DNA from 3 places in the Pseudoflavonifractor sp. genome. Region 3 is predicted to be linked to each of the others. Evidence: riboswitches for the same ligand, from Rfam matches in the RefSeq annotation. Region 3 holds a riboswitch; each other region holds the start of a gene.
What was found. A riboswitch is a leader RNA that binds a small molecule or an ion and turns the genes downstream of it on or off. The one in region 3 is predicted to bind cyclic di-GMP.
Positions count from the first base shown of each region.

Region 1: it holds a riboswitch for cyclic di-GMP, as region 3 does, so the genes downstream of both, ACOX7T_RS04535 (leucine-rich repeat protein) here and ACOX7T_RS07435 (SpaA isopeptide-forming pilin-related protein) in region 3, are expected to answer to the same signal.
Region 2: it holds a riboswitch for cyclic di-GMP, as region 3 does, so the genes downstream of both, ACOX7T_RS08345 (VWA domain-containing protein) here and ACOX7T_RS07435 (SpaA isopeptide-forming pilin-related protein) in region 3, are expected to answer to the same signal.

Region 1 covers NZ_JBMNPX010000003.1:113,295-120,772, forward strand. Annotated here, with positions in the region: gene ACOX7T_RS04530 (VWA domain-containing protein) at 1-1,921, shown strand, start outside; cyclic di-GMP riboswitch class I at 2,132-2,220, shown strand; gene ACOX7T_RS04535 (leucine-rich repeat protein) at 2,268-5,405, shown strand; gene ACOX7T_RS04540 (MerR family transcriptional regulator) at 5,497-6,327, opposite strand; gene ACOX7T_RS04545 (MATE family efflux transporter) at 6,459-7,478, shown strand, end outside.
Region 2 covers NZ_JBMNPX010000007.1:84,193-91,670, forward strand. Annotated here, with positions in the region: gene ACOX7T_RS08340 (metallophosphoesterase) at 107-895, opposite strand; gene ACOX7T_RS08345 (VWA domain-containing protein) at 1,084-4,665, opposite strand; cyclic di-GMP riboswitch class I at 4,701-4,793, opposite strand; gene ACOX7T_RS08350 (DUF421 domain-containing protein) at 5,044-5,727, shown strand; gene ACOX7T_RS08355 (DUF4363 family protein) at 5,724-6,104, shown strand; tRNA gene ACOX7T_RS08360 (tRNA-Gln) at 6,219-6,292, opposite strand; gene ACOX7T_RS08365 (hypothetical protein) at 6,504-6,626, opposite strand; gene nrdR (transcriptional regulator NrdR) at 6,801-7,256, shown strand; gene ACOX7T_RS08375 (hypothetical protein) at 7,324-7,478, opposite strand, start outside.
Region 3 covers NZ_JBMNPX010000006.1:31,212-38,689, reverse strand. Annotated here, with positions in the region: gene ACOX7T_RS07455 (V-type ATP synthase subunit A) at 1-334, shown strand, start outside; gene ACOX7T_RS07450 (V-type ATP synthase subunit B) at 331-1,710, shown strand; gene ACOX7T_RS07445 (V-type ATP synthase subunit D) at 1,782-2,495, shown strand; gene ACOX7T_RS07440 (S-layer homology domain-containing protein) at 2,586-4,556, opposite strand; cyclic di-GMP riboswitch class I at 4,868-4,956, shown strand; gene ACOX7T_RS07435 (SpaA isopeptide-forming pilin-related protein) at 4,995-7,391, shown strand.

The DNA of each region.
Region 1 (7,478 bases), on a different contig from region 3:
CCTGGACGCCAATTACGAGTCCCAGGTGACCCTGGCCCTGCCTGCGGCGGGCACCAAGGGCAATCTGGATGTGGCCTTTGTTCTGGATGGCTCCACCAGCACCGACGAGGATGCCCTGGCTGCCGCGGCTGCCGAACTGCTGGACACCCTGAGCGCCTATGAAAACCTGAATGTCAAGGTCGGCGTGGTTATCTTCGGCGGGTATGTGCCCGTACTGTATACCAGCGAGGAGCTTCTGCCCCTCTCTGATGATGCCAACGTGACTGCTCTCAAGGCTGTGCTCACGGATCAGAGCTATGACGGCAAGGAGGGCCGCTCCGGCAGCAACCTGCAGGCCGGCGTGGAGGCCGCCCAGGCCATGCTGGATGGAGACACCACCGTGTCCGCTGCAGACAAGTACCTGATTATTCTCTCCGACGGTGCTGCCCGCATGTGGTATGAGGACGGCCAGGCCATGTCCCAGGCCTACTATCCCAGTGCTGGCGCTACTGACGACGGTTTCTGGTGGAACTCCAACAGCGACTTCTCCGAGCTGCGCTACGCCGACGGAAAGCCCGGCCCTGTGTTCTCCGACGTGTGGAGCCTGGGTCAGAACGGCAAGGACATCGGCGCCTACGGCCTGTCCTATGCGGACAAGGAGAGTGGTAACTACACCACCGACGACATCGCCCCCTATGACGTGATGATGAACGGCGATTACCACACCACCTATGAGGCCGCCACCTATTACGCGGCAACCTCCATCGTGGAGGCAGCTCAGAAGAACCAGGTCATCTTTGTGACCTATGGCTATCACGATGAGACCAATTTTGGCCAGTACATCGAGAGCTTCAAGGCCTGGCTGGCGGATAACGGCATTGTGACGCGCTACAATAGCGAGGACCTGGATGCCGCCGCTATCTTCAGCGCGGTGAAGGACAAACTCGTCCAGCTGGTGGCCGGCGGGTCCAAGGTGGTGGACGTCATCGGCTACGGTGACGACTACGACTTTGATTTCATCAATGATATCAACGAGCTGACCCTGACCGTGAACGGTAAGGAACTTGCGAAGACTGCCATCAGCGCTACCTCCTACGGCTTTGGCGGCACCGGCGACGACTACGACTTTGTGGTCACCTACTATGAAAATGGTCAGGACGGCAAGAGCGACGAGTGTTTCGTGTGGGACATCAACGTGCCCGTCACCAAGGACGCCCCCGTGGAGCTGACCTACTCCGTAAAGCTGGCCGAGCCCAAGACCGCCCCCGGTACCTACGGCCAGTATGATGCCGACGGCAGCAAGGGTTATGGCGGCCTGTACACCAACAACAGCGCCACGCTGTACCCCATTGACTCCAACGGTGTTCAGGGCTTCCCCGAGCGCTTTGCCAAGCCCACGGTGTCTTATACTGTGAGCGGCGGCGGCTCCAGCTACGATTACTACACCGTGACTGTGAACTATCTGGACAAGGACAGCGGTGAGAAGATTGCCACCAGCTACGTCAGCCCCAGCCGGATTGAGGGCAGCCGCTACGATGTGAGCGAGTACGACGCCATTGCCATCGACGGCTACACCTACGACAGCACCAGCGGCGACGCGCTGAGCGGCATTCTCAACAGCAACAAGGTCATCAACGTGTACTACGTGGCCGAGGAGACCGACATCGATGATGGCCAGACCCCCGGCGGCGGTGACCCTGACATCCCGACTGATCCCACTGATCCTACCGACCCCACCGATCCCACTGACCCGACCGATCCGACCGACCCCGGCGAGGAAGTGGACATCGGCGACGGCGAGACGCCCACCGGCAACCTGCCTCAGACCGGTACCACCAGCAACACCGTGGTTCTGCGTGCTATGAGCGGCGTGTTCCTGTGCCTGGCTGTGTTCTTCGGCGGCGTGACTGTGGTTCTGTTCCGCAAGGAGCGGGAGGACTAAGAGAAAAGTCCCGTTTATAAGACACAAGGTATAAAGGCAATGTTCCCCGCCTCCGGCATTTACCGGAGGCGGGGAATTTTTACGAAAAAATAGATACAGAAGAAAAAATGAAATTTGGAAATGTGACCGAAATGTAACCAATATATGGTACAGTAAAAAGCGAAAACAGGCATGCCTGTTTTTTGTCCGACCCAGTCGGACAAAAGGCTCTGATGAAAAAGGCAAACCGGCCGAAAGGCCGGGACGCAAAGCCAGGGGCTAAAGCGGACGCCACCCGCCACGCCAGTCCGGCCGCCGCAGATTTCATGCCCAGCTCCGCAAAGGAGCAGGAAAGGAGAAATGAAAGATGCTGGCAAGAAGATGTAAGAAGCTCACAGCCCTCTTCCTCACCCTGTGTATGGTGACAGGAATGCTGGGCACCGGCGCTGTGGCGCTGGAGGGCGACAGCGGCAGCGGCAAGTGGTGGTGGGACACCACCGGCGAGGCCCAGGAAGCCTACGAGGCCTACGAGGCCAGTATGGAAGCGGAACAGGCCGCCTATGACCAGTGGGACGCCGCCTACGACGCCCTGGACACCGCCAAGAAAGCGACGGAGGCCGCCAAGGCCGCCTATGACGCCGCCAAGGCGGAGCTGGACGCCATGGAGGAGACGGACGAGGGCTATGCCGCCAAGGCCGCCGAGGTGGCCGGCCTGGAGGCCGCCTGGGATACGGCGAAGTCCGCCGAAGAGACCGCCCGCACCGCCAACCAGGAAGCCTACGACGCGTATACCGCCCTTGTGACCCAGACCAACGGCCATTACAGCGACTACCTGGAGCTGGCTGAGGCCAACTACCCCTACACCGGCGTACTGGATGCGGAGAACAAGACCCTGACCATCGCGGTGTCCGGCGACATGCCCGAGGGGGCCGAGGCCGTGTTTGAGGGCTACTTCGTCATGCAGGACAGCGAGGGCAGCCGGGGCACCTACAGCAGCGTATACGCCTCCAATATCCAGGACAACGTGACCAAGGTGGTGCTGGGCGACGGCTTCACCGGCATTGCCGGCGTCACCTTCAGCAGCTGGCGCACGCTGACGGAAGTGGTGCTGCCCGAGAGCCTGACCTCCATCGGCGACAGCGCCTTCTCCAGCTGCACCGGCCTGGTCTCCATCGACCTGTCCAACGTCAAGACCATCGGAGCGAGTGCGTTCTACGGCGCCTTTGACGCCGCCGCCGACGTGGACATCGTCCTGGACGGCGCCGCCGTGGGCAACACCGCCTTCCGCAAGGCCAACATCGACACCCTGGTGGCCACCGACCTGACCGCCGTGGGCAACCAGGCCTTCATCCAGTGCCCCACCCTCACCGAGGTCACCTTCAGCGTGGCCGACGGCGCGGAGCTCTACGCCGAGGGTGCCTTCTTCTACCAGAACAAGGCCCTGACCAAGGCCACCGTCAGCGGCGAGTGCATGGAGAAGAACATCTTCCGTGAGTGCACCGCCCTGACCGACGTGACCCTGACGGGCATGACCGCCATCGGCCCCTACGCCTTCTATCAGGACACCGCCCTCAAGACCGTCACCCTGCCCGAGGGCGTGACCTCCATCGGCAACATGGCCTTCAAGGGCGCCGGCCTGGAGACCATCAACATCCCCGCCAGCCTGGACCGCATCGAGCAGGAGGCCTTCATGAACTGCGCCTCCCTCACCGGCGACTTTGACCTGACCGGCCTGTCCCTGGTGGGCTGGAACGCCTTCACCGGCTGCACCGGCGTCACCTCCGTCACCGTGTCCGACGGCGCCATTGTGGAGCACAGCAGCATCTTCAGCGGCGACAGCGGCGTGCTCCAGGGCTGGGAGGGCCGCATGCTGGCCATCCTGGACGGCAAGTTCCAGCTGGACGAGACCGTCATTGAGGCGGTGGAGCCCCAGGGCTGGACCTCCTCCAAGGTGGGCCGGAGCAACGACACCACCAGCTATGATGGCGGCACCCAGATCACCAAGGAGGCCCGCTGGGCCAGCGACACCGTGGCCGACGTCCTCCTCCAGGCCTACTACACCGACGAGGCCCAGATGGACTTCGTGTTCCTCATCGACACCTCCAACTCCATCACCCAGTCCGGCAGCGGCTACGACCTGAACGCCCGGCTGTACGACATGCAGTCCAAGCTCATGGACGTCAGCGAGGCCCTGCTCACCACCGACGGCTACGACTGCAAGGTGGCCTTCACCACCTTCGGCGCCACCAGCACCAGCTCCAGCGGCGGCTTCCTCAGCAGCATGGACGACGTGACCGCCTTTGTGGAGAACATCAACACCTACTATGAGAACACCAACTACATCCTGGGCCTGAACAACGCCAAGGCCCTGGTGGACAGCAACACCGGCCGCAACACCACCGTCATCTTCCTCTCCGACGGCCAGCCCAACACCGACGCCGACGGCGGAAAGGTGGAAAGCGTCAGCACCATCCTGCCCGCCATCACCGCCGCCGCCCAGGCCATCCAGAACAGCGGCGTGCAGATTTACGGCGTGCTCCAGTCCGTCACCGGCGAGGCCGCCGAGGCCGCCCGGGACGTCATGGCTCAGGTGTGCACCGAGAACATGGTCTTTACCTCCACCGACACCGAGAGCTTCAGCGCCGCGGTGAACAACGCCATCGGCGCGGCCTACACCACCTACACCCTGACCGACGTGGTCGGCGACGACTTTGACCTGGTGGACGGCAGCATCCGGACCTCCGCCGGCACCGCCGTCTATGACGAGGACACCCGCACCATCACCTGGACCATCACCGGCATGCCCTACACCGTCCACACCCTGACCTTCCAGGAGCAGCTCAAGCAGGTGGACGGCAGCTACCCCTACGGCACCTTTGACACCAACAAGGGCGACGCCGAGCTGAAGCTGGGCGACGACCCCGTCAACGGCGTGGAGACCCCCGAGCTGACCCGCACCACCACCCCCGTGGTCACCTACGACTACTACACCGTGACGGTGAACTATCTGGACAAGGCCACCGGCGAGAAGATTGCCGACAGCTACACCGCCCCCAGCCGGATTGAGGGCAGCCGGTACGACGTGAGTGAGTACGACGCCATCGCCATCGACGGCTACACCTACGACAGCACCGGCGGCGACCCCCTGACCGGCGTGCTCAACAGCAACAAGGTGGTCAACGTGTACTACACGGCCGACGAGACCGACATTGACGAGGGCGACACCCCCACCACCGACCTGCCCGACCTGCCCGACGAGGGCGGCGAGGACGTGGACATCGGCGAGGGCGACACCCCCACCACCGACCTGCCCGACCTGCCTGACGAGGGCGGCGAGGAAGTGGACATCGGCGAGGGCGGCGTGCCCACCGGCAACCTGCCCCAGACCGGTACCACCAGCAACACCGTGGTTCTGCGTGTTATGAGCGGCGTGTTCCTGTGCCTGGCCGTGTTCTTCGGCGGTGTGACTGTGGTTCTGATCCGCAAGGAGCGGGAGCAGGCCTGAGGCTTCCACCTGACCTCAAGACCGGATATCCGTAATACCGAAGCATAGAAAACGCCCCGCCTCTGAAGAAGAGGCGGGGCGTTTTTCTGCGTTAAGGCCTGTTTTTCGGGGCGGAGATGAGAATGGACATCTGGAGCACATAGTTGTCGTAACCGTCCACCGACAGCTCGTCCAGCAGGGCGTCCTCGTAGAAGGGGCCGGTGAGGGTCAGGCCCTGCTCCCGGGCGTGGGTGAGCATCCGGCGGTAGGTACACCATGCGGTGTCGTACCCGCCGGCGTGGCGGGCGGTGAGATAGCGCCCTGCGGGCCGGACGGTGACAGGCACCCCTCTGGGGCGGCGGTCCACCTGGGTGTAGAAGGCGCTGTACCCCTCGGTGCCCTCCTGTCCGGCCTGCTCCAGGCGCATGGTGGCCCCCACTGAATAGGGGCTGACAATATTCCTGGCCTCCCGGTACTGCATGTGGGCCACAAAGGCCAGATTCAGGCTCTCTCCCGGCTGGCGGGGTGTTGTGATGAACAGCATCTCGGGCTGCTCAACCACCCGGATGTCCTTCCGCTTCTCCGCCATGGCCGCCCGGGTCAGCTCCGCCTTGCGGCGGATGAGGGCCAGCATCTGCCGCAGGCGGCGGATTTTCCCCTCCAGCTGCTCCGCCTCCCCCTCCAGCAGGGCCACCAGCTCCTCCGGGCTGCGCCGGTCCAGGTAGGCCTTGATGTCCGCCAGGGGCATGTCCAGCTCCTTGAGGGTGGAGATGACGTAAAAGACCTCCATCTGGGGAAAGGTATAGTACCGGTAGCCGTTCTCTCCCTTGATGGCCGGGGAGAAGATACCCAGCTGGTCATAGTGGAACAGGGTGTGCTTGGTGGTGCCGCACAGGTGGGCAAAGTCGCCTGTGGTGAGATATCCCCGGGGTACCGCGGCCATGGTTGAGGCCTCCTTTCTGACAAAAACAGCCGCCCGAAGCGGACGGAAATTTCCTCCTTGACTATCGGGTTACCCGATAGTTTATAATATCTGACGCATCAAGATTTTGTCAAGAAAGGCCGGTGCCTCCCATGGAAAACCGTCTGGACAGGGATTTCAGCTTTTTCTCCCTGCTCCGTTTTGCGCTGCCCAGCGTGGTGATGATGATCTTCACCTCCCTCTACTCCATTGTAGACGGCATGTTTGTCTCCCGCTTTGTGGGCGAGGACGCCCTGGCGGCGCTGAATATTGTCTTCCCCGCCATGTGCCTGATGATGGCGGTGGGAATCATGCTGGCCACCGGCGGCAGCGCAATTGTGGCCCGGCGGATGGGCGCCGGAGAGGAGCAGTCCGCTCTGGAGGGCTTCTCTCTGCTGATTGCGGTGAGCGTGGCGGCGGGCATTGTGTTTGCACTGCTGGGCCTGGCGGCGGTGGAGCCCATCTGCCGCCTGCTGGGCGGCGAGGAGGAGTTGATGGCCTACTGCGTGCCCTATCTGCGGATCATCATGCTCTTCGGGCCCATGTACATGCTCCAGTTCATGTTCCAGAGCTTTTTCGTCACCGCCGGCCGGCCCGGGCTGGGCCTGGGCCTGACGGTGGCCGCCGGCGTGGCCAACATGGTGCTGGACTATGTGTTCATCGTGCCGTTGGACCTGGGAGTGGCGGGCGCCGCCCTGGCCACGGTCACCGGCTACTGTATCCCGGCGGTGGCGGGGGTGGTGTTCTTCGCTCTGCGGCGGCAGGGGCTCCGGTTCACCCGGCCCAGGTGGGACGGCCGGATGCTGGGCAACGCCTGCTTCAACGGCTCCTCCGAGATGGTGTCCAACCTGTCCAGCGCGGTGGTCACCCTGCTGTTCAACCTGACCATGCTGGAGCTGCTGGGCCCGCCCGGCGTGTCCGCCATCACCATTGTGCTCTACGCCCAGTTCCTCCTCACCGCCCTGTATATCGGCTTCTCCATCGGCGTGGCGCCGGTGTTCAGCTTTAACTACGGCGCCGACAACCGGCCCCGGCTCCGCTCCCTGTTCCGGTCCTGCATGCTCTTTGTGGGGGTGTCGTCGGCGGTGCTGCTTCTCGTATCTCTGTTTATCGCCGAAGGGGTGGTGGCCGTA
Region 2 (7,478 bases), on a different contig from region 3:
TGAAAATCGTAATTTTATACAAAAGATAGCCTATAATCTGGCTTTTTTGCTGTGAAACCGGCCTCTTTTATACAATTTCTTTGTATGAAGCAAAAAATCTTTTTGCTCACATCCCCGCTTCCGGCCCCAGCTCCAGCACCACCAGCTCAGGCCGGTTGAAGATCCGGGGAATCCGGGTGCTCTCTCTGGCCAGTCCCCGGCTGACCACCATGGTCTGCCCGTTCAGGTCATAAACTCCTCCGGCGTACTTGGGGAACAGCCCCTGGTTGGGGGCCAGCAGGCCGTTGATGAGTCCGGGCAGCCGCCACTGGCCGCCGTGGGCGTGGCCTGCCACCGTCAGGTCGAACCCATACTGTATGTATGTCTCCACCCGCTCGGGCCGGTGGGTCACCAGGATGGTGAACCGGCTCCCGTCCGCCGCCTCACCCACCCGGGTCATCTGTGTTTTCCACTCCACCGTCCCCACCGCCGGGTCGTCCACGCCGCAGATGCGCAGGTTCTGGCCGTTAATCGTCACGTCCTCCCAGGCTCCCGCCAGCACAACCGCTCCGCAGGACGCCATAGTTTCCTTGATCTCCTCCACCTGGCCGCTCCAGAACTCGTGGTTTCCGGTGACATAGTAGGTGGGGTACTGCTCCGCCAGCGCCTTCACCACCGTGTAGGCGTTCTCCACCGGCAGGCTGGGGTCGTCGTCCACAATGTCGCCTCCCAGCAGCACCAAATTGGGCTCCTCTGCCGCCACTGCGTCCAGCAGCTCCCGCTGGCCCTGGCCGTAGTCACAGCAGTGGAGATCGGTGATCAGGGCCACCCGCACGCCTCCGCTGAGCTTTTCACTCTCTATCTGATAATGGGGCACCGTCAGCCGGCTGTCCAGTCCCGCCGCCAACCCTACCACAACAGCCGCTGCTGCTCCGGCGCAGATCAGTCTCTTTTTTCTCTTTGTAATGGGAAGCACCTCCCCGGTGTATTTGTCCCCTATTTTATGTGCTTCTCCTCTGCCCGTCAACCTGGAATAAAAAACGGGAGCGCCTGAACTCAGGCGCTCCCGTCTGCTGTTTGGATTTGTTCCGGCGCTCTCTGCGGTTAGTTCTCCTTACGCTTGAGCAGGATAATGCCCGCAGTACCGGCGGAAGCCATGGACAGAGCCAGCATCAGCATGCCCGCCACATACAGCGGGTTGACGGTGGTGCCGGTCTGGGGCAGGTTGCCGGTGGGCGTCTCGCCGTCGCCGATATCCACTTCCTCACCGGGATCGGTAGGATCAGTGGGATCAGTCGGATCGGTCGGGTCAGTGGGATCCGTGGGGTCGGTGGGGATATCCGGATCGCCGCCGCCGGGGGTCTGGCCGTCATCAATGTCGGTCTCTTCGGCCACATAGTACACATTGATGACTTTATTGCTGTTGAGGACACCGCTCAGCGCGTCGCCGCTGGTGCTGTCGTAGGTGTAGCCGTCAATGGCAATGGCGTCATACTCGGTGACATCATAGCGGCTGCCCTCAATGCGGCTGGGCGTCTTATAGCTCTCAGCAATCTTGTCACCGGTCTCCTTGTCCAGATAGTTGACCGTGACAGTGTAATAGTCATAGCTGGAGCCGCCGCCACCGCCGCTGACGGTGTAGGACACGGTGGGCTTGCCGAATTCTTCCGCCTCGCCCACATTGCCCAGAGAGTCCACGGGATAGAGCACCGCGCTGTTGTTGGTGTACAGGCCGTCGTAGCCCTTGCTGCCGTCAGCGTCATACTGGCCGTAGGTACCAGCAGCAGTCTTGGGGTTGGTCAGCTTTACGGAGTAGGTGAGCTGGACAGTGGCATCCTTGGTCACAGGCACGTTGATCTCCCACACGATGTACTCGTCCTCCACCTGTCCGTTGCCGCTGGTCTGTTCGTCGGTGGCCCCGTCAGCATAGTAGTGCAGGACATAGCGATAGGTGGTGGTTCCGTTCTCCTCAATCGGGCCGAAGCCGTAGGTGGTGTCGTCAATCTTGACCTTATCCAGAGCAACTCCGCCCTCGGTGAGGGTCAGCTTGTCGATGCTGTTGACAAAGTCGAAATTGTAGTCGTCGCCGTAGCCAATAACGTCCACTACCTTGGACCCGGCATCCACCAGCTGGATCAGGCTGTCCTGAACTCCGGCAAACGCTTTTTCCATGGAGTCATCAGCGTCTCCCGTATTGACCTTATACAGATCGCCAACCTCACCCGTCCAATCCAGGAAGAGATTGGAAACCGTGTGTACCGCTGCTTGATCCGGATAATAGTCATAGGCACCGACTGTAATTAAATGCACACCATCCGCCGCAGCCTCCACCATCTCCTGAGAGGCATTATAGGTGCCCTGCTCCATGTTGGTGAAGGGATAGACCTCCTTGTTGCTCCAGTCCGAGGTGCTGTAAATGTATGCGTCGCCCATTCCGTCCTCTTTTGTGCCCTTTGTGCATACAGTAGCGGACTTGTTAAAGGCCTCCACCTGCGTTCCGTACTGCTCCCGGAAAGCAGCAAAGCTTCCAGACGCTATGCTGTACATCCCAGTCAGATTATTATTATACATATGGGAGTCTTCCTGGGCAGTGCTGTCGAAGAACCGTCCACTTTTATACGGCTTCGTCACAGAAGCGCCATCTTCATCCAGCCAGTAGAAGGCACCGCCGTCTGTCAGCAGAATGAGATACTTCTCTGCGTCATCACGCCCGGAAGCCAGCATCTCTCTGCCAGCCCGTACACCGGCCTGAATATTGGTTCCAGAACTAGCAAAGATGAAACCGGGGAGGTTAAATTCCTCCAATGTTTTCAGCGGAACTGTGTCGCTTGCTGTATTTCCAAAAGTGACCAGTCCCACACAAATATCAAGATTTTCCTTTTGCTTCAACTGTTCCAAAACGCTTTTTATATTATTCTTATATGTATTCCACCGACCGAATGATGTACCATCCGCAACAAATACCACATCCATCTTGGGAGCGTAGCCTGCCGCAGGCAGGGACAGGGTAATCTGGGATTCATAACTGGAGTTCAGGTTGGTGGCCGTCTTGGACTTGGAGACCTCCCAGTCAGGAGCGGGAGGATCGGGATCAGGATTTCCACCCTCATCCTCTATGGTATAGGTCAGCTGGGGCACAGGGAAAGCCACGGTGCCGCTGCCGCCTTCCGTAGAGGTGTAGTTCAGAACAGCGCTCTCATTGGTGGGCACAGTATAGTCGCCCGGCTCCTCGGCCTTATTGACCAGCGTCAGGCCGTAGGAGAGCTTCACGCCCGCGGCACTCTCCACGGGGACGTTGATGGTCCACACCAGCTGTTCCTTCTCCGTATCAGTGGCAGGCTTGTACTCCACAGTGTAGGGATAGACGCCCTGCTTATCGGCTGTGCCGAAGTTGATCAGGTTCTCATTCTCCGCATCTGCCGTTCCGGTCAGCTCAGTGCCGCCCACGGTCAGCTTAACAGTGTCCAGACCGCTCAGGTCAAAATCGTCCCCAATGATATCGGTCACAGAGCCGCTCTGGATGGTATACAGAATCGCGTCCTTAATCCCGGAAAAAATCTCTTTCGCATTGGCATTAGAGATGCTGCCCTCACCGGAATTGGTGCTCTGGGACTGGCAGTAGTTCATCAGCTCTTGGCCCCAGGGGTAGTTCTCCCAGTTGGAGGTATTGTCCGCGCCGTTGCCGTCCAGTTCGGGCACGGCATAGGCAAAGCTCTTGTCAAACTGAGCGGCCAGCGTGGTATAACCAGTGGCGGCATAGTACAGGGCAAACTCCGGACCACAGGCGTAGGTATCCTCAGCCACAGCCTGTTGTTCCTCCCAACCCTGATAGATGTAGGTAGTGACATAGGAGGTCTTATCGTAGGATCCGTCCGCACCATATGCCTTTACATATCCGTCCTGTCTGGTGGCCTCCATTCTGGACGCCACATCCGTCAGAAAAGCGCTAAAGCTCCCGTAGAGGCTTTCCACCGTCGTGCGGGCGCTGTTATCTGTATGAGGATACAGGTCCACAGGGTGAAGCATCGTCCAGGTGTCCGGTCCGGTCTGGATGCTGCCCTCTACTGCGTCCCCCTTGGCATTGAGTCCGGCAACCGCCACACAGTAGGTCTGACCGTCCTCGTCCCAGACATAGGTGATACCGTCGCTGAGGGTGACCAGATACGTGGTGTCATACTCCGCAGGAAGGGTAGTCAGCTCAGACTGGGCTTTCTGGATACCGGCGGTCATATTGGTGCCGCTGGTGGTTGCAGCGTTGACAAAGTTGGCCTTGGTGTCCTCCAAGTCTGCGTCATTCTGAATGTCCTTCCATCCGGTTGCCGTCGCCGTGCCGGAGAAGATCACCACATTATAGAGAATGTTGGTATTGGTTTTGGTCTTCAGTTCGTCCAGCATGGCGGCAGCCTCGTCCCGCATGCCCTGGCTGGTGGATTTATCCAGCAGGAACATGACTGCCACATTTTCCTTCTCCTCTGTCGCGCCCACAGACAGGGAGACGGTCGTCTTGTCGTTTTCATCCAGCGGTGTGGCGGTCTTGTCCACCGTGACCCCTTGCTCCGTCACCGGACCCGGGTTTCCGCCGGAGGACTCTGTGCCGTTTGCCAGAGCGGCAGTGCCCAGCAATCCCAGCACCAGGCTCAGCGTCAGCAGCATCGCCACCAATTTCTTACACTTCTTTGCCAACATGTTTCAATTCCCCTTTCAATCCTTGAGGTTGAAAATGCGGCAGTCGGACGGGCATGGCGGACAGGGCGCGCCGCTTTAGCCTCCTGACTTTGCGTCCCGGTCTTTCGGCCGGTTTGCCCTTTCGTTACCGGAAGAATTCCTTCATTTTCAGTACCTTTTCGTCCCTTTCAGGAACAAAAAACACGGTACCTTACTTTTCTCTTCCGTCTGTGAACCCACTATACCATACAAGAGTTACATTTTGGTCACATTTTAAAAAAAGTTTTGGAAATTTTTTCTTTTATTTTCTTATTTTTCGTTACCGTTTCTTTTCCCTGCATATTATGCCGCCGGGCGGTGATACTGACTTTAATCGAGCTGTCTTTGGGAGGTTTTCTCATGGTCATTGCCTTTCTGCGCACCATCATTCTCTATCTGCTGATTATCGCCGGAGTGCGGCTGATGGGCAAACGGCAGGTGGGTGAACTGGAGCCATCAGAGCTGGTGCTGGCCCTTATCATCGCAGACCTGGCCGCTGTACCCATGCAGGACTTCGGTATCCCTCTTCTCTCCGGTATTATCCCTATTCTGACGCTGCTGTGTATTACTATGATCATCTCAGTGCTCACCATGCGCAGTGTGCGTTTTCGGGCCATCATCTGTGGAAGGCCCAGCATCATTGTGGAGGACGGAAAAATTCTGCAAAAGGAAATGAAAAAGAACCGCTTCACTGTGGATGAATTGATGGAAGAACTGCGAATGAAGGGTGTCTCCGACATCAATACGGTTAAATACGCCATTCTGGAGACAAACGGGCAAATTTCCGTTCTGCCCCGGGCCGGTGAGCTGCCTGTAACAGCCAGTCAAATGGGCATACAGACAGCGGAGCCAGGGCTGCCGCTGGTCATCATCAATGACGGACGGATTCTGGACCACAATCTCCGTGCCAGAGGGCTTAACCGCACCTGGTTGGATCGGCAGCTGGCTGCCCACAAGATAACCTCCGCCGGAGATGTATTTCTGCTCACTGTGGACGGGCAGAATCAAATCTATCTGGCGGCAAAGGATGTGACTGCCAAATGAAACGGCTTTGGATTGCATGTGGTATTCTGGCCGCCCTTTTCGCCGCCACGCTGTACAATGCCGGTTATCTGGACCGTCTCACCGCTTCCCTCGCCGACCAGCTCACCCAGGCGGAGGCCTGGGCCGAGGCCGGCAACTGGGATGAGGCTGCCCGGCTCACGGAAGAAGCCTTCCGGGACTGGGAATCCCACACGCTGTACCTTCATGTGCTCCTCCGGCATGCGGATACCGATGATATCAACAGCGGATTTCAGGAGGTAGGGGAATTTATCACCTGCGAGGAGAGCGGTGAGTACTCCGCTGCAAATGCCCGCCTTATCACCCAAATCAGACTTCTCTATGAGGCAGAGCAGCTCTCGCTGAAAAACATTCTCTAGCATGATATGTATCATATAATCAGAGGCCGGTATCCTTCCACAGAGAAAGGATACCGGCCTCTGATTGTTTTTGAAAAAAAAGAAATCTGGAATCGTTTGATTCCAGACTTCTTTTGGCAGCGGGAGAAGGATTCGAACCCTCACAAACAGAGTCAGAGTCTGTCGTGCTACCCTTACACAATCCCGCTATTTCGTTTCGCTCACTCGCAAGCGCAGGATTTATTATACCAGAACCTCGAGATTTGTCAAGAAGAATTTTGAAATTTTTTTATTTTTTTTGCACTGGAATCTATCAGGCTCTTTTGGGCTGTTTTTATGCCTTTTTCCCCGCTTTTCTCCGGCAAAAAGCCGTCCGGAAGTGAGGCCTGTGCCTCGCCTCCGGACGGCTCCGGCTGCGGCTTAGTACTGCTCGGGACGGTTGCTCTTGTTCTGAGCCTGGTCCTTCTTCTTGTTCTGAGGATTCTGACCATTGGTCTTATCCTGAGGACCCATGTTGGTTTTGTTCTGCTTTTCGTTCTGCATAAAGCTCACCTCGCTTTCACTGGACCTATTATTCCCCCTGTACACCGGGCCCTATACTCAAAAACTTCACTCTGGACAAAATTTTTTCCAAAGAAGTAATACCACATTTGTCCAGCCCGTGTTATACTTATTGAGACGAGCCCCACGACATATTTCAGATAGGAGGAGTCGGCCATGAGATGCCCCTTCTGTTCCAACCCCGAGAGCAAGGTTGTGGACTCCCGCCCCTCAGACGAGGGCGCCAGCATCCGCCGCCGCCGGGAATGCCTGGTGTGCCACAAGCGCTTCACTACCTATGAGACCATGGAGAGCCTGCCCATGGTGGTAATAAAGAAGGACGGCAGCCGCCAGACCTTTGACAAGAGTAAGCTGCTCAACAGTATGATCCGCGCCTGTGAGAAACGGACCGTCCCCTTTGATACCCTCAGCCGCATCGCTGACGAAATCGAGCTCACCCTCCAGAATGAGATGGACCGCGAAATCCCCTCTGCCCGCATCGGTGAGCTGGTGATGGAAAAGCTCAAGGACGTGGACGAGGTATCCTATGTCCGCTTCGCATCCGTATACCGTCAGTTCAAGGACATCAGCACCTTTATGGAAGAGCTGAACAAGCTGCTCAAAGAGCGCTGAACCTTCCCGCTTCAAAATGAAAAGACACCAGAGACTGCCCGTATCCGCAGTCTCTGGTGTCTTCTTTTTATTCCGTGTCGTCCGCTGAAGAGGATTGCCGCGGCTTTACAGTGTCTGTCCCGCTGTCCTCCCGTATGGAGTCAGAGGGCTCAGGCTGTCTGGGCGTTACCATTCCCCCGCTCTGGCTGGGAGAGGGACTGGCACTCACCTGCTGAGAGGGCA
Region 3 (7,478 bases):
CCTGTCCCCCGCCGACCAGCTCACCCTGGAGACGGCCAAGATGGTCCGCGAGGACTTCCTCCAGCAGAACGCCTTTGTGGACGTGGACAGCTTCTCCGAGTACGACCGGCAGGAGAAGCTGCTGGCCATGATCCTCCGCTACGACAGCCTCTGCCGGAACGCCATCCTCCGGGGTGCGAACGTGCAGGCCCTCTTTGAGATCCCGTCCCGGGAGCGCATCGGCCGGGCCAAGAGCGTGGAGAGCGACACGTATCAGGCCGTCTACGCCGAAATCGCCGCCCAGATGGAGCGGGAGATTGAGGCCGTGGCCGAGAGAGGGGAGGCGGAGGCATGATCCGCGAGTATAAAACCATACAGGAGATCAACGGCCCTCTGATGGTGGTGCGCAAGGTGGAGGGCGTCACCTACGACGAGCTGGGCGAGATCCAGCTGCCCAACGGTGACGTCCGCCGCTGCAAGGTGCTGGAGGTCAACGGAGACAACGCCGTGGTCCAGCTCTTTGAGGCCAGCGCCGGCATCAACCTGAAGGACTCCAGCGTCCGCTTCCTGGGCCACCCCCTGGAGCTGCCCGTGTCCGGCGACATGCTGGGCCGGGTGTTCAACGGCATGGGCCGTCCCATCGACGGCGGCCCCGAGATTCTGGCCGAGGAGCGCCGGGACATCAATGGCCTGGCCATGAACCCCGCCGCCCGTGACTACCCCAACGAGTTCATCCAGACCGGTATCTCCACCATCGATGGTCTGAACACCCTGGTCCGCGGCCAGAAGCTGCCCATTTTCTCCGGCTCCGGCCTGCCCCACGCCGCCCTGGCCGCCCAGATCGCCCGTCAGGCCAAGGTGCTGGACGGTGCGTCCAACTTCGCCGTTGTGTTTGCCGCCATCGGCATCACCTTCGAGGAGTCCAACTTCTTCGTGGAGGAGTTCCGCCGCACCGGCGCCATCGACCGCACCGTGCTGTTCACCAACCTGGCCAACGACCCCGCCGTGGAGCGTATCTCCACGCCCCGTATGGCCCTCACCGCCGCCGAGTACCTGGCCTTTGAGAAGGGCATGCACGTGCTGGTCATCCTCACCGATATCACCAACTACGCCGAGGCCCTCCGTGAGGTGTCCGCGGCCAAGAAGGAGGTCCCGGGCCGCCGCGGCTACCCCGGCTACCTGTACACCGACCTGGCCACCATGTACGAGCGCGCCGGCCGCCGTCTGGGCTGCCCCGGCTCCATCACCATGATCCCCATCCTCACCATGCCCGAGGATGACAAGACCCACCCCATCCCCGACCTGACCGGCTATATCACCGAGGGCCAGATCATCCTCTCCCGCGAGCTCTACCGCAAGGGCATCATTCCCCCCGTGGACGTGCTGCCCTCCCTGAGCCGTCTGAAGGACAAGGGCATCGGCGCCGGCAAGACCCGGGAGGACCACTCCGGTACCATGAACCAGCTCTTCGCCGCCTACTCCACCGGCAAGGAGATGAAGGAGCTCATGTCCATCCTGGGCGAGAGCGCCCTCTCTCCCACTGACCTGCTGTACGCCAAGTTCGCCGACCAGTTCGAGAAGCGGTATGTGGCCCAGGGCAACGAGGAGAACCGCTCCATCGAGGAGACCCTGAACCTGGGCTGGGAGCTGCTGAGCATCCTGCCCAAGAGCGAGCTCAAGCGTATCAAGCCGGAGTATATCGACAAGTACCTCCCCAAGAAGGCGGAGTGACGCCATACCGCTCCGCCAGAGCAGACGGAGCGGCAGACCGGCGAATCCGACTTTGAAAGGAGGCGAATCCCTTGCCGGCCATCAATGTAAACCCCACCCGGATGGAGCTCACCCGGCTGAAAACCCGGCTCAAGACCGCCCAGCGGGGCCATAAGCTCCTCAAGGACAAGCGGGACGAGCTGATGAAGCAGTTCCTGGACGTGGTGCGGGAGAACCGCGCCCTGCGGAAAAAGGTGGAGGATGGGCTCATGCGGGCCCACGGGTCCTTCACCGTTGCCTCCGCCCTCATGTCCGCCGAGATGCTGGAGCAGTCCCTGCTGTACCCCAAGCAGAGCGTGGAGCTGGACATGACCTTCCGCAACATCATGTCGGTCAACGTGCCGGAGTACCACTTCAAGACCAAGAGCAGCGACGCCGGGGAGATCTACCCCTACGGCTTCGCCGCCACCTCCGGTGAGCTGGACGACGCGGTGGACGCCCTGGCGGGGGTGTTCCAGGACATGCTCCGCCTGGCCCAGATTGAAAAGACCTCCCAGCTGCTGGCTGAGGAGATCGAGAAGACCCGCCGCCGGGTCAACGCTCTGGAGTACGTGAAGATTCCCCAGATGCAGGAGGCCATCAAGTATATCTCCATGAAGCTGGACGAGAACGAGCGGTCCAACACCATCCGCCTGATGAAGGTGAAGGATATGCTGCTCAAGGAGGCCATCGAGGAGAAGCGCGAGGCCGACGCCCGGGCCGTGGAGGCCTTCGGCGGCCACATGGCACAGCCGGATGAGGTGTGAGTTCTCCACAATCCGGACCTGAAATGTGTAAAAAACACCCGCTGCCTTATGGCAGCGGGTGTTTTTGTGTCTGAAGGCGGTGTCCGGGAGTTACTGAATTTCGATACGGTAGGTGTAGGTTCGCTGCTTTTCCACATTTCTCGGGATTCCGGTGAGCACGTCCGGCTCGTCCACGCCGTAGGTATAGGTCACCCGCACCAGGGCGGTGCCGGACTGGCCGGCCCGGATGGTGCAGGTCTGGGAATTGGCACCGGTCAGGGTCACGTTCCCGGCCCCCTCCACCGCCTCCCAGGAGAAGAGCTGGTAGTTGGTGCCGAACTCGGTAGGGCAGGTAATATTTACCGTGCCGCCGGGGGAGAGGGTGTAGACGCCGTCCGCCGTCTCGGCGGTGGCGCCCAGCTCCACCGCCACCAGAGCCTCCAGAGTGTAGGGGCTGCTGTCAAACTCGGCGTAGATATAGTAGACAGCCTCCACGTCCTTGTTCCAGTACATGACACGGACGGTCAGGTCCTTGTACTCGTTGCGCTCGCCCAGCAGGGGGGTGATGAAGTCGCCGTCGTGCCCGGCGCCGAAGAACAGGTTCCAGCGGTAGCCGCCAAACTCGCTGAGGGAGGCAAAGACCTTGTTATTGACCCAGGAGGCCTCCTGGGTCAGGTCCTTCCGGGTGTACACGTCGCCGGTCATCAGGGCGTCCATGGGCGAGCAGAAGAAGAAGGACTCGTTGCGGTAGAAGCTGTCCACCCACAGCTCGTCCCGGCTCAGCTCCTCGTTGGTCTGGAAGGAGGCGGCAGCGCTGTATGCCGCACCGTCCCGCAGGACGGAGGCCTGGCCCAGGGTGGTTTTCAGACGGCCGTCCGAGGTCTCAAAGCTGCCGTCGGCGTTCCGGTAGAGCCCGGCCATGGCGGAGGGGCCCGCCACAGAGACGGAGACGGCCTCCTGGCCGTACCGCAGCCCCAGGTCCACCTGCTCCATCTGCTGGGGAATCCACACGTGGACGTCCATGTCGCCACGCTTGATGACGCCGTAGATGTTGATGGTGGCTTCGGTCTCCGTGTAGGTCACGGTGGTCTTGGAGCTGACATTCCCGGTACCGGTGTAGTTCAGGCCGTAGCTGAAGAAGGTGGAGGACATGGTCTTGTCATACTCCTCCACCAGGGTCAGATTGTACCCGCCGCTGCAGAGCGCGTCCACATAGGCGTCCACAATGGCCTTATCCGCCTCGGTGCCCTCAAAGCTGCGCACGTTGTACACACCGCTCTGACCGATGTCGTCATAGGTCAGGCCGCCGTTGCAGAACTCCACTAGGTCCTGGATAACCACGCTGTCCGCCGTGACGGCCTGGTTCAGGGGATCCTGCTCCAGAGGCTGGGCCACCAGCACTCTGCCGGAGGAGGGCTTGAGGGTAAAGGTCTGGCGCAGGCTGGGCACCGCCATGCGGGCCACGATGGCGGCGGCCTCACAGCGCTGGATGGTGGCCTGGGGGGAGAAGCTGCCCTGGGCGTCCCGGCCGGTGAGGATACCGGCATTATAAAGGAGGTAGACGCTGTCGGCGTAGCTGGCGGAAGCGGGAACATCGGGGATGGCGCCGGAGGCGATGGAATTGATGGCGCTCAGAGCCGAGCTGTCCAGGGAGGCGGCCAGGATGGAGGCGAACTGAGCACGGGTGGCAATGGCGTCGTACCGGCTGTACTGTCCGGCCTGAATGATGCCGTTGGAGAGGGCGTAGTCCACATAGACCTGGTACCAGGGGGAACTCTGGCCAGACAGGGCCGTGCCGTTATGGTAGATGCTGTGGAGGCGGCAGGCCAGAGCCAGGGTCTCCGCAATGCTGATGTTTCCCGCGGGACTGAAAGTGGTGGCGGAGCTGCCCTTGAACAGGTCCAGCTCGTAGGTGGTGCGGACGCTCTCCTCATACCATACGCCTGCCGCCACGTCGGTAAACTGCCCGGAGGTATAGGAATTTACTTTCTCAAAGTTGCCAAGGCTGGCGGCGGAGGCGGCAGGAATCAGGGTGAGAAGGACTGCCAGAGCCAGCAGGGACGCGCAGAAGGTTCGTTTCATGCACCATCGCTCCTTTGTATCTTAATCTCTGATATGCAGGGGCTTTTGGGAGATATGTCGCTTGGCAGCGAAGAATATGTAAAAATTATACATATATGATATATGTATGTCAAGTACAGAGGATGGAGGGCACGCTGTCAGAACGAAAAATATTGGTGTGAAAAAAAGAAATGAAATTTCAATATGTAACCGAAATGTAACCGACGTATGGTATAGTAGTCTCACAATCGGAAGAGCAAAACACGGTACCGTGTTTTTTTGTCCCTGCAAGGGACAAAAAGGGAATTGGTGACGGAGGGGAGCTCAAGCCGGTGACGAAAGGGCAAACCGGCCGAAAGGCCGGGACGCAAAGCCAGGAGGCTAAAGCGGCACAGGCCGCCATGCCCGTCCGGTTGCCGCAGATTTCATCTTGCCCCATCATTGAAAGGAGAATGAAAGATGCTGGCAAAGAAGACGAAACGCGCCGTTGCAATTCTGATGGCTCTGAGCCTCTGCTTCGGCACCATGGGCACCGCTGCCATGGCGGTGGAGGGAAACCATGTACACAGCGACGCCTGCGGCTATGTAGCGGCGGTGGAGGGCCACGAATGCGGCCATGTCCATGACGGCGCCTGCGGCTATGTGGAAGCAAAAGAAGGAGTCCCCTGCGACATGGAGTGCACTGATACCGACGGTGATGGTGTCGTTGACCATGCGGAGGACTGCGCATACCAGCCTGCCGAGGAGGGTAAGCCCTGCGGCCATGTCCATGATACTGCTACTTGCGGCTATGTTGAGGAGGTAGCAGGTCAGCCCTGCGCGGTGGAGACCGTGGAGGCCCTGATCGCCGCTCTGCCCGAGCCCGAGGCTGTGACGCTTGAGGACGCTGAGACCATTGCCGTCGCCCGCACTGCCTATGATGAGCTGGATGAAAGCCTGAAGGCCGACGTGTCCAACTATGCCGTCCTGACCGCCGCCGAAGAGGCGCTGGCCGCGCTGGAGGAGGGCGGCGAGGAGCCTGCGGTCCCCGAAATCCCCGAGGAGACCTGCACAGTTAACTACCAGGACACTTCCGCCGGGGTTGAGTATCAGGGATCATTTAATGAAGCGGACGGAGTCTTTGAACTGGTCATTACGATTAAGGACAGCGCAGTTGGCAATGTGGTATTTGACCTGAGCGACATGATGTTAGATACCCTAAACTCCTATGCGGCGGATTATGGGTATTCCAGCTATCCCGTTCTGCCCGGTGATTCAAATATTTTTGAGATCAAAATTGTGAACGAGTCGGGCCATACCTACCAGTATAAGGAAGATAGTTTTGTTCTTGCCACTGCAAATGCTCATGATTATACTCAGAGCAACGTGCTTGGCTATGATGGACAGTTAATTCCTGAGCAGTTTGTTTCGGCAATCTGTCTCTCTCCAAGAGCAATGTATAGTGGACTGTTTGGTGTATCGGGCAGTGCCAAGGTAACAGTAGATATGCTCTTTAACATCTACGATTATCTGGAGCAGAAGGGATATACCGGCGATGACGCATTGACCAGATATGTAGATGACCAGGGGATTACCCCTGACCAGATGGCGACTGCCGGCGTAAATGGAATTTTTACTGTAACTGAGGAAAAACTTGCTTCTCTCAAGACGGCACATCCTGAGTTGGTCCCCTATGTCTATCAGAAGGACAATGGAGACGGTACCTATGACATCCAGCTCAAGTGGCCTGAACCCGAGCTTGCGGCCCGGAGTTACAATGTCTTTTATCAGGACTACTGGTCTTTCGCTTTTGGCGAGGAGGTAGAGCAGCTCGATCCTAACAAAAATACAAGTTTCACTCGAAACCGCGGCATCGGTGATTACACAACAGACACGGCACTCTATAATCAGGCAAACAGCTATCTGAGCGGCGCTCTTTCGGAGGATGAAAACAGCTTCCTCTGTAAGATGGCCTGGGACGGACCTGGTATCGGCAACGGCTATATGAACTATGAGATGTCTTTCTACATGGCTCTGGAGCTGGAGCAGATCGACAGCGACGTGACCGTCAACAAGGTGGACGAGAGCGGAAACGCGCTGGACGGCGCTCAGTTCAAGCTGTACAAGCTGGACGGAGAGAATAAGCTGTACTACACTGAAACCGAGGGCGTTGTGTCCTGGCAGGCGGACGAGACCGCCGCCAAGGTGTTTGAGGGCGGCTCCTTCAATGTGAACCTGCTCTTTGGCACCTACTACCTCACCGAGGTTTCCGCCCCCTCCGGCTATGACGGCCTGAGCGCGGATCTGGAAATTGTGGTGGACGAGACTGCCGAGACAGTGAACGTCACCAATACGAGACAGTACATCCCCGGCCCCAGCTATGACTACTACACCGTCACCGTCAACTACTATGACAAGGACACCGGTGAGAAGATTGCCTCCAGCTATGTCAGCCCCAGCCGGATTGAGGGCAGCCGGTACGATGTGAGCGAGTACGACGCCATCGCCATCGACGGCTACACCTACGACAGCACCAGCGGCGATGCTCTGAGCGGCATTCTCAACAGCAACAAAGTCATCAACGTGTACTATGTGGCTGAGGAGACCGACATCGACGACGGCGACACCCCCACTACCGACCTGCCTGAGGACCCCGGCGAGACCGACATTGATGACGGCGACACTCCCACCACTGACCTGCCTGACGAGGGCGGCGAGGTGGACATTGACGACGGCGAGACGCCCACCGGCAACCTGCCCCAGACCGGCACCATGGCGGACAGCACCATGAGCACCATCGGCATGCTGCTGCTGGCCCTGTCTGTGACCACCGCCGGCGCTGCTGCTGTCCTGTGGCTGAAGAAGGCCCGCGGATAAGCAGAGACCGTATATCTACAGAAAACACAGCAGAAAAAATGCCGCGCACCGAGAGGTGTGCGGCATTTTTGTGCTAAAGGGCGAGAG